3 regions of the Exiguobacterium sp. UBA7533 genome follow, and region 2 is predicted to be linked to each of the others. Evidence: riboswitches for the same ligand, from Rfam matches in the RefSeq annotation. Region 2 holds a riboswitch; each other region holds the start of a gene.

Region 1 (3,743 bases), on a different contig from region 2:
AAATTCTAGGTAAAGAAAAAATGAATTTTGATTTCCGGAAGTCAACCCTTTTTCTCAATACCGTTTCGAGCTATACTCGTTAAAGTGACTATTTTTAGAGGACGGTGTCGGACGATGATGCATGTAATAAATCAGTACGGCTGGATCGAAGTAATTTGTGGCAGTATGTTTTCCGGGAAATCGGAAGAGTTGATTCGTCGTGTCAGACGGGCACAGTACGGCAAACTGCCCGTTCAAGTATTCAAGCCGGCAATCGATGACCGGTACCATGAAGAGCATGTCGTCTCTCACATCGGAAATTCCGTCGTGGCGATTCCAATGGCGACGAGTCGTGATCTCTATGCAGCAGTAGCGGAAGAAACACAAATTGTCGGAATTGATGAAGTTCAATTCTTTGATGATGAGATCGTTCAAGTCATCGAAGCACTTGCGCAAGACGGAAAACGCGTCATTTGTGCAGGACTCGATCAGGATTTCCGGGCAGAGCCATTTGGCAAGATGCCAGAATTACTGGCGCGCGCAGAATTTGTGACGAAACTTCAGGCGATCTGTCTCTCATGTGGCGATCCGGCTTCCCGGACACAACGTTTGATTGATGGAAAACCAGCGAACTATGATGATCCGATCATTTTAGTCGGCGCTTCAGAATCGTATGAGCCACGGTGCCGCCACTGCCATGAAGTGCCAGGAAAGCCGAAGCCGCTCCAAACGATGCAGCACCAAAAAGGATAAACAAAAAAGACGAACCGATGATGGTCGTCCTTTGATGTAACAGCTGTTCGCTTCTAAGTGAAGACGAATAGCTGTTTTTTTTATTATCCCGTTTCCTGTGAGAAACGACTCGAGCGTTCGATGAAACGAATCGTCTCACGCACGATCAAATCCTGATCATGATCGAGGGTCGCGACGTGGTACGAGTTAAGGAGACAGTAGATTCGTTTATCATTCGTCCCGATATGCTGATGCAGGTAATCCGAGCTCGACGGCGGAACGACGTGATCGGTCGCCGAGTAAAGAATCAATGTCGGTAGAAGGATCGATCCAAGGCGTCCTTTCGTCTCATCCATCAAGCGGACGAGTTCGAATGCACAACGACTCGGAACGAGGTCATAGATGATTTCGAAAGCAGACCGTTTGATATCCGGTGCCCCTTCAGGTAGGTATTGTGGACCATCTTCAAACGACAGTGCTTCATAAGACGGAACGGAGAGAGCGGCATTGATCGTAATGATGCCTGAAAATGGAATCCCGTCAGCGGCGAGCGATAGTGCGAGCGTCGCGCCCATCGATTGACCGATGACGAAGACTTGATCGCATGTTTCTTGTAAACGTGCATAGCCGTCTTGCAGGCTCTGCTTCCAACATCGAGCAGTCGATTGTTCGAACTCACGGACGTTCGTCCCGTGACCACGCAAACGTGGAGCATAGACAGTGAATCCTTTAGCAGCAAATGCCTCACCGACGTCCCGAACACTTTGCGGGGTCGCATTAAAACCATGACAGATTAAAATGCCGATCGGTCCACCTTGAAGATAAAATGCTTCAGCACCAGTCAATACAGGATAGTTCATCATTACTATTTTTCCTCCATTCGTGAAAAAAACTCGTCAACGTCACTGCTTGGACGCCCACGAGTTTTTCACCGTATCATCCAAAGCCGCGCTTTGCTGGTCGGAGCACCTTACAGATTGCAGGTTGCCGTGAAGTCATAGAGCCAGGTCTCTCGTTCACTCTTGATAAATATCATATTGGAATTGTCGGATTAATCATTGAAACGATGGTAGCACGACCGAAAATGCCTTGTCAAATCGTTCTGGACGAATCGTGATTTGTTCTTTCAGCTAACTCATAACTTATGACTCAATCGATATGCGACAAATGGATTATTTTTGCAAAGTTGGTTGACTTTTAAAGGTTCGACCCGTAATGTAAAAATTAGTTTTACGACATAAGCAACAACGCAACAACACACATACGAATTTCATACCGCAATACTTATCCAGAGAGGTGGAGGGACTGGCCCTACGAAACCTCGGCAACAGACTCATTGTGAGCACTGTGCCAATTCCATCAGACAGATGTCTGAGAGATGAGTGGAGTGGATTCTGCCACTGCGCGGATCCAGGTCTCTTCTTGTTTCTCAAGAAGGGACCTTTTTTGTTGAATGAAGGGGGAAAGCGGAATGATTGCATTTCATCAAGTCAAAAAAACGTACGTCACGAAGGATCAGACGATCGCAGCACTCGACGGTGTCGACCTGACGATCGAGAAAGGCGAAATCTTCGGTGTCATCGGCTTTAGCGGTGCCGGAAAAAGTTCATTGCTCCGCTGCGTCAACCTGTTAGAACGACCGACGTCAGGAACAGTGACGGTCGACGGGGAAGATTTAACACAACTATCACCCAAAAAATTACGTCAAGCGAAACAGCGGATCGGGATGATCTTTCAACACTTCAATCTATTGAATGCGAACACGGTCTTTACGAACGTTGCGAAACCACTCGTTCTCGCAGGTGTCAAGAAAGACGAGATTCGTCGCCGGGTGACGGAATTGCTCGAATTCGTCGATCTCGCAGACAAGGCGGATCATTATCCGGATCAATTATCCGGCGGACAAAAGCAACGTGTCGGCATCGCCCGGGCACTAGCGACGCAACCATCCGTCCTCTTATGTGACGAAGCGACGTCAGCACTCGATCCTCAGACGACACATCATATCCTCCAGTTATTAAAACGCATCAATGCGGAATACGGGATTACGATTCTCTTGATCACCCATGAGATGGGTGTCATCCGGGAGATTTGTGACCGGGTCGCCGTCATCGAAGCTGGGAAGCTGATCGAGTCAGGAACAGTCTTTGATGTCTTTTCAAATCCGCAGACCGAGACAGCGAAAAACTTCGTCCGCTCCGTCATGCATGATGAAATTCCAGCATCAATTCGTCAGTTGATCGAGTCACGGAATGCGCATCCGATCTATAAGATTCATTTTCTCGGACACCACACCGGACAACCACTCTTGTCGCAAGTCGCAAAACGCTTCGACGTCGATGTCAACATCCTGCACGGTAGCATCACGGAGTTGCAGGAAACACCGTTCGGTACATTACTTGTTGAACTGATCGGTGAGACGGCTGAAGTGAAACGAGCCTTACAGTACATCGATCAGGCACAGGTGACCGTCGAGGAGGTGCTTGCTGATGCTAGTTAACTACAGTGATATCTGGACGGCATTCCTGCAGACGATGACGATGGTATCCGTCTCACTCTTATTCTCGACCTTGATCGGCTTACCACTCGGCATTCTACTCGTCGTCACCCGGAAAGGGGCATTGCTCGAGAACGTCCCGCTGTTCACATTTTTCAACAGTATAGTCAATATCTTCCGTTCAATTCCGTTCATCATCTTACTTGTTGCGATCATCCCGTTGACACGGTTGATCGTCCAGACGTCGATCGGAACAGAAGCCGCCATCGTTCCACTCGTCTTTTATGCCGCCCCGTATATGGCACGGCTGATCGAGAGTTCCTTACTTGAAGTCGACAAAGGTGTCCTTGAGGCAGCAGAAGCGATGGGGGCGACGCCATTCCAAACGATTTTCCGCTTCCTTCTGCCGGAAGCACTCGGTTCCCTAATCCTTAATTTAACGATTGCAACAGTCGGCTTGATCGGGGCATCAGCGATGGCAGGTGCTATCGGTGGCGGTGGACTGGGTGACTTAGCAATTACGTACGGTTATCAA
Region 2 (3,743 bases):
GTCTACTCTAGTGTAGAGATTAAAGGAGGAGATGACGTGCAAGGAGTCGTGTTTGCTTTGATGAGCGGTCTGTTCATCGCCCTGCAAGGTATATTCAATGCGCGCCTTGCGACAGGCGTCGGACCGTGGTTATCCGTATTGATCGTCCACTTTGTTGGTCTGATGGGTTGTTTAGTCATTTATAGCTTCGTACGAGATCGGAAAATCGGCGGATTCCGTCAGTTACCGTGGATTTATGCGAGCGGTGGTTTGATTGGCGTGCTAGTCGTCGTAACGGAACTCACAGCGATCCAAAAACTCGGCATGACATGGGCGATGTGTTTGTTACTCGTCGCGCAGATTTTATGTGCCTTTCTGATTGATTTAAAAGGATGGTTCGGTGTCTTAAAAAAACAAGGAAATCGTGGTCAGTGGGTTGGTGTGGGTCTCATGCTTGCAGGAGTTGCGATTTTCTCACTTGCCTAAAGGGAGGGAACGAACATGGAAACCGTCATCCAACAATATGGACTGGATACGATTTTAACGGAAGAGACGCGCGCTTGGTTGCGTGAAGAAACCTTCCGAAAAGGAGAACTCCTCTGTACGACCGGTGCAACAATCGACCGGATGTACTTCATCGTCGCAGGCAAGGTCAAGATTTCTGCTGCTTCGTCAGAAGGGAAACAACGGATTTTACGATTCAAAACACCACTGACAGTGATTGGTGACGCCGAGTTCATCAATGAACGAGAAGTGTTGAATACAGTTGAGGCGGTGACCGATGTCGATGTGTTGAGCGTGCCGTATGCGATTTTACGCGAGCACAATACGACGAATGTCTTTCTGCAATTTTTACTACGAACAATTACAGCGAAGTGGTATGCCGATTCGAAATCAGCGTCGCACCACGTACTCTATACGGTCGAGGAGCGATTTGCAGGCTACTTATTATCGATTGCGTCCGAAGCTAGTGACAGTTTGTTTTATCAGGAGATGCGGACGTCGAATCTACATGACGTCGCTGACTGGCTTGGAACGAGTTATCGTCACCTTAACCGGATCATCACGAAGTTGTGTGAGGAAGAGATCCTTGTTCGACGACGTGGCAAGATCATCATCGTCGATTTGGAACGGATTCGCGAGAAAGCGAACGGTAACAGCTATGAGTAAGGAGGAACGAACATGATAATAGGCATTGTGTGTGCCGTATTGGCTGGAATGTTAATCAGTTTGCAGACGGTATTGAATGCTCGGATGAGTGATGCATTCGGCGCATGGGCGACGACGACGCTGGTTTTCTTCGTCGGCTTCATCGGAGCAAGTGTCACGTATGTTCTGTTTCGTGGTGGAACAATCGGACAGATTCAAAACGTATCGCCACTCTATTGGTTCGGTGGACTCGTAGGTGTTGGCGTCGTCTTTTGTGTCATGCGTGGAATTCAATTGCTTGGTCCGTCCGTCGCGATCTCTGTCGTTCTGATTTCGCAGTTAAGCTTTGCCCTCGCTGTCGATACGTTCGGTTGGTTCGGTTTGCCGCAAATCGATTTATCGTTTGGTCAGCTCATCGGTCTCGCTGTCATGGTGTGTGGCATCTTCGTCTTGAAACGGTATCAAGTCGTGGCACCGGAACAACAGGCAAAGGATCAACTAGAACGTGTTTCATGACTTACTTTTTCCATAACAATGAAACAGGTCAGCAAACTAACGTTTACTGACCTGTTTTTATATACATTTTTTTGAATCAGACCGTCGTCGTATCTTTCCATTCCTGCTCGATGAAAGCATCGCGACCAGAAGCAGCACGATCTTTTTTATAGTGTTCTGGATTTTTCTTATGGAAGTCTTGATGGTACTCTTCCGCTGGATAAAATTCAGAAGCGGCATCAATCCGCGTCACGATCGGTTGTTTGAAACGATTGCTTGCAGCAAGGGCGTCACGGGAAGCGATCGCTGCTTCGTGCTGTGCATCCGTATGATAGAAGATCGCTGGTGCGTACTGCGTGCCGCGATCTTGGAATTGACCTTCTGCATCCGTCGGATCCGTTTGTGGCCAGTAGAGTTCGAGCAGACGCTCGTACGGGAATAGGCTCGGATCAAACGTGATTTGGACGACTTCGAGATGTCCCGTCGTTCCTGTTTTGACTTGCTCGTATGTCGGATTGTCGACGTGTCCGCCCATGTAACCTGATACGATTCCCTCGATTCCTGGTAATTCTTCAAACGGTGTCACCATGCACCAAAAACATCCACCTGCAAATGTTGCTTTTTCCATCTGTCTCTTCCTCTCCGTGGGAAATCCCCATTGTATGTCTGACAGCGAGAAAACGAAAACGACTCCTTCGCTTGGTTGCAAAAGGAGTCGCCGCTTTTTATCAACCAAAGCTTTCGCTTTGCTGGTCGTAGCACCTTGCTATGCGCAGGTTGCTGGGACGTCATCGATCCAGATCTCTCGGTCCACTCTTGATAAGGGTATATGAAGTTGATGTCATTCGTTATCATTGTTGTGATGATACCATTCACAAAGAAATAAAGTCAATCCTTAGAATTTAAGGCACGTAAAACCGTCGCTCCGAGTGTCTTCGCACCGATCAACAACGCTTGTTCGTTGATTTCGTACTGCGGATGATGCTGTGGATAGTTGACACGACCGTCCGTATATCCGGAGCCAGTAAAGAAATAACTTCCCGGGACATGTGTTAGATAATGCGCGAAGTCATCTGCAGCCATCATTGGTGTGAGTGCCCGGACGGATGCTTCCGGTAAGAAAGCAGCAGCTTCCTGAACGAGTTTTGTCTCATCCGGGTGATTCCAGAGCGCCGGGTAACCAGTCGTGAAGTCAATCGAATACGAAGCACCGATGCCGGCACACGTCGTCTTAGCGACAAGATCGACTTCTTGCCGGAGCTGATGCCGAAGTGTCTCATTGAACGTTCGGATTTCCCCGACAATGCGTGCCTCACCCGTAACGATATTTGGTGCTGTTCCTGCATGGAAAGAACCGATTGCGAGAACAGCCGGCTCAAACGGATCAACCCGTCGACTAACGAGATGTTGTAAGTTGCAGACGAGTTGCGCTCCAGCGACGAGAGCATCTTTTGTTTTATGCGGTGCCTGGGCATGACCACCTTGACCATGGACGATGATTTCGAATTCGTCGATCGCACACAATGTATGTCCTTCCCGGAACCCGATCGTGCCAACCGGTAAATCATTTTCGAGATGTGTCGCGAAAATTGCATCGACCCCTTCGAGGACGCCGGCTTCGATCATTTGGATTGCTCCACCGGGAAAGACCTCTTCTCCATGCTGGTGGATGATCCGAATCGTTCCTTGCAATTGATCGCGTAACGGATAGAGTGTAGCAGCAAGGGCCATCACGATCGCCGTATGACCATCGTGTCCACATGCATGCATGACACCGGGATGGATCGACCGGAAGGCAAGCGTCGTCTCTTCTTGAAGTGGTAAAGCATCAAAATCGGCACGGACCGCAATCGTCGGACCAGGCTGTTTGCCTTCGATCGTCGCGACGACACCACGACCTCCGACGGCTGTTTGATGAGGGATGCCCTGCTCCGCGTAAAAGTTTGCAATTCGTTCTGGTGTGCGGACTTCCTGGAAAGAGAGTTCCGGGTGTCGATGAAAATCACGACGTAACGCGATCATCGTCGGTTCGAATTGTTCGAGTGCTTCAAAAAGTTGAGTTTGCATGTTCAAGCTCCTTTGACGTGTGTCTTTTCGTGAAAATGGGTACAGATACAGGT
Region 3 (3,743 bases), on a different contig from region 2:
CGTAATTATTCCAGATACTTGCTCCCGCAGCTGCCGTCGTTAGTAATGCAGCTCCCCCCATTAGCCATGCAGTTTCACGTTTCACTTGATCACCTCCAAAAGACGTACCAATTCCTTCACTTTATTATCCTTTTACCCCGTTTTAAAAGAAGTCGAACGTCTCGGTATTCGTACTTGACGCTTCTCAAACGTTCCGCTATAGTGAAAAAGTCCAAATCGGAATAATTACGTTTTAATAACGGAGGTAACATATAATGAAAAATATCATTCCTGCTTTAACGGTCGCATTCGCGAGCGCAAGTATCCTCGCAGCTTGTGGATCAAACACCGATTCATCGACTTCAGATGATAAAAAGACGGAAATCTATACATCGACGTTCGCAACAGCTGCCATTGCCCGTGAAATCGGTGGTAATCAAGTCAACGTCAAGATGATCGTCCCACCTGGAGCAGATCCGCACTCCTATGAACCGACGTCAAAGCAACTCACTGAGATTGCCAAAGGTGACCTTTTCCTTTTGACGGGTACGACACTTGAACCCTATTCAAAAAAAATCCAAGAGAGTCTAAAAGGCACGGACGTCCGGTTCGTCGAGACGAGTAAGGATGTCACTTTGCTGGAATCGGATGCTACGCTTCACGCACATGAAGAAGAGGGACATACAGAAGAAGAGCATGCGCACGAAGAAGCAGGGCACGATGATCACGCAACTGATGAACATGCGCACGAAGAGGAAGAACACGATCATGGAAAATACGATCCACACGTCTGGCTTGATCCTGTCAACGCCAAAGCAATGGCACGTTCTATCACAGTCGCCTTATCAAAAGAAGTACCAAAAGACAAAGCAACATTCGAAAAAAACTTGAAAGCGTTCGATCAGCAAGCTGACGCACTCGATAAAGAGTTCAAGCAAGCCGTTGCTGACGGATCGAAAAAAGAACTTCTCGTCACACATGCAGCTTACGGTTACCTCGCCGAACGATACGGGTTCACGCAGCTTCCAATCGCCGGAATTTCCCCTTCCGATGAACCGTCACAAAAACAACTGGCTGCTTTAGTGAAAGAAGCGCGGATGCATGATTTGAAATACGTCGCGTTCGAAGAAACGGTTTCACCAAAGGTTGCGCGTGTCATCCAAAAAGAAATCGGAGCTAAATCCGTGACGATCCATAACCTCGAGTCGGTGATGAAATCGCAGCAAAACAGCTCGTATTTTAAGTTGATGGAAGAAAACGTCCAGACGTTAAAACAGGCACTTCAGTAAAGTACAGTTGACACGCGTTACTCAATGCGGTACGGTAAGAAACGTGTTTTACAACAATTGAATGACTTCTTTTTATCGCGAGAAACGGAGGGACTGGCCCAATGATGTTTCGGCAGCGGACGATTTGATTCGTACTGTGCCAAATCCAGCAAGCGAAAGCTTGAGAGATAAGAAGAGCGTCTTTATTTCATAAAGACCTCCTTCTTTCTTGCGAAGGGGTCTTTTTTTGTATCTTTGAGAAATGAGGTATCAACAATGAAAGAAACGATTACGCCTAACAAATGGGCACTGCTTCCGCTCGTCGTATTCCTGGTCCTCTTCATCGGAGCCGGTATCTTCTATGACGATTTTTACAAATTTCCGATTCTGATCGCCGCTTTGATCGCGTTGATCTTTGCTGCAATCACGACGAAAGGATCGATTAATCAAACGGTTGAACGAATCGCAACCGGTGCCGGAAATCCTGATATCATGATCATGGTCTTCATTTTCTTATTAGCCGGTGCGTTCTCTGGAACAGCGGAAGCGATCGGCGCAATCGAAGCAACTGTCAATGCTGCTTTGACGTTCTTACCTCCTTCACTCCTGATGAGTGGGATATTTGTTATCGCAGCATTCATCTCGATGGCAATGGGTACCTCGACAGGAACGATTGCCGCTCTCGCACCGATTGCCTTCGGTATTCATGAAGCAACAGGTATCAACGTTGCGATCGCAGCAGCGTCAGTCGTTGGTGGTTCGATGTTCGGTGATAACTTGTCGTTCATCTCGGATACGACAATCGCTGCCGTTCGGACACAAAAAACGAACATGCGCGATAAATTCCGGACGAACTTCATGATCGTTCTCCCGGCTGCCGTCTTAACGGTCATCTTACTCGCGTTCGTTTCTGGTTCTGGCGATGCGGCAGCAGCTAAAGCATTCGAGTTCTACAAATTAATTCCGTATCTCGCCGTCATCGTCCTTGCACTATTTGGTGTCAATGTCATTCTTGTTCTCGTCGGTGGCACATTACTCACTGGCATCATCGGTATGATCGACGGTAGCTTTGGCTTAAGTGGGTTCGTCCTTTCGATGTCTGAAGGAATGATGGGCATGGCAGAAATTTCAATCTTGACACTCCTCATGGGTGGTCTCGTCAGTTTGATCACGTTCAATGGCGGAATCGCCTACTTGAAAGAGACGTTGACGCGCAAGATTTCACAGCGTCGCGGTGCTGAATTCAGTATGGCAGCACTCGTCAGTGCGACGAACCTCGCAACGGCGAACAATACGATCTCGATTCTCGTCGCTGGACCACTCGCGGCTGAAATCGCTGATACGTATGAAATCGACCGCAAGAAATCAGCGAGTATTCTTGATATCTTCTCTTGTGGTATTCAAGGCATCATTCCGTATGGGGCACAACTGCTGATCGCAGCAGAGTTGACGAAGACAGCTTCACCAGAACTGATTCCGTATCTGTTCTATCCGTTCCTGCTCTTCGTCTGTGGATCGATTGCCATCATCTTTGGTTTCCCACGTCCGAAAAAATCAGTTGCTCAACAGGAAAAAATCTCTTCTTAACCAACGACAGGTCCGATCATGGTGATCGGACCTGTTTCATTATTTTTTCTGCTTCGCTTGTCGTTCTAAAATCAAATACGCGATTGCTGGAAGTGGAAACTGAAGGAGTCCCGCGCCTCCCCATACCCACGGGTTACGTCCTGATTTTCGTGCACTGAAAAATAGGCTAACTGCTTGCGTGACTAACAAGGCACTAATACTAAGCCAAGCTCCCTTTGATAGCTTTTTATTCTTTTGAGCCATCCTTTCTCCCCCTCTTTCTGACATACGGTCAGATGTGATGAATTCTCTTTTATTTTAACCTATTCTATTCCTCCATGAGCATGGAAACGGACGGTTTCGTTCGTTCGTGCTAAACTAAACGAGCAAATCTAAACTACGTTTTATGAGGAGGAGTAACACATGCAATACGCAAAACTTTCAAACGGTATTACGATTCCCCAAATCGGATTCGGTGTCTGGCAAGTAGACGAAGAAACAGAAGCACCCGCTGCTGTTGCTGAAGCACTACGTGTCGGCTATCGTCATATCGATACAGCTGCTGTCTATAAAAACGAGCGCGGTGTCGCAAAAGGAATCAAAGAAAGCGGCGTGAAACGTGAGGATCTCTTCTTAACGTCGAAAGTCTGGAACGATGATATTCGTGCCGGTCGGACGAAGGAAGCATTCGCAGAATCGCTCGAACGTCTCGAAACAGACTACCTTGACCTCTACCTGATCCACTGGCCAGTCGAAGGCTATATCGAAGCGTGGAAAGCAATGGTTGAACTTTATGAAGCAGGCAAGATCAAAGCGATCGGTGTCTCGAACTTCAAGGAACATCACCTCGATACATTGGCAGAAGAGGGCTTGATGGCACCAATGATCAACCAAGTCGAATTGCATCCACAATTGCCGCAACACGAACTG

The links. Region 2 has a riboswitch for S-adenosylmethionine ahead of msrA (peptide-methionine (S)-S-oxide reductase MsrA). Riboswitches for the same ligand answer to the same signal wherever they lie in the genome.
Region 1: it holds a riboswitch for S-adenosylmethionine, as region 2 does, so the genes downstream of both, B2U10_RS15155 (methionine ABC transporter ATP-binding protein) here and msrA (peptide-methionine (S)-S-oxide reductase MsrA) in region 2, are expected to answer to the same signal.
Region 3: it holds a riboswitch for S-adenosylmethionine, as region 2 does, so the genes downstream of both, B2U10_RS14085 (Na+/H+ antiporter NhaC family protein) here and msrA (peptide-methionine (S)-S-oxide reductase MsrA) in region 2, are expected to answer to the same signal.

The regions. Positions count from the first base shown of each region.
Region 1 is NZ_DLMP01000018.1:131,473-135,215, reverse strand. Features, by position in the region: gene B2U10_RS15165 (thymidine kinase) at 118-732, shown strand; gene B2U10_RS15160 (alpha/beta hydrolase) at 816-1,574, opposite strand; SAM riboswitch class I at 1,642-1,743, opposite strand; SAM riboswitch class I at 1,993-2,096, shown strand; gene B2U10_RS15155 (methionine ABC transporter ATP-binding protein) at 2,183-3,211, shown strand; gene B2U10_RS15150 (methionine ABC transporter permease) at 3,201-3,743, shown strand, end outside.
Region 2 is NZ_DLMP01000002.1:243,653-247,395, forward strand. Features, by position in the region: gene B2U10_RS05330 (DMT family transporter) at 37-465, shown strand; gene B2U10_RS05335 (Crp/Fnr family transcriptional regulator) at 481-1,149, shown strand; gene B2U10_RS05340 (DMT family transporter) at 1,162-1,644, shown strand; gene msrA (peptide-methionine (S)-S-oxide reductase MsrA) at 1,721-2,251, opposite strand; SAM riboswitch class I at 2,346-2,449, opposite strand; gene B2U10_RS05350 (M20 metallopeptidase family protein) at 2,512-3,690, opposite strand.
Region 3 is NZ_DLMP01000014.1:221,340-225,082, reverse strand. Features, by position in the region: gene B2U10_RS14095 (alpha/beta hydrolase) at 1-85, opposite strand, end outside; gene B2U10_RS14090 (metal ABC transporter solute-binding protein, Zn/Mn family) at 255-1,268, shown strand; SAM riboswitch class I at 1,338-1,442, shown strand; gene B2U10_RS14085 (Na+/H+ antiporter NhaC family protein) at 1,524-2,834, shown strand; gene B2U10_RS14080 (hypothetical protein) at 2,874-3,077, opposite strand; gene B2U10_RS14075 (aldo/keto reductase) at 3,237-3,743, shown strand, end outside.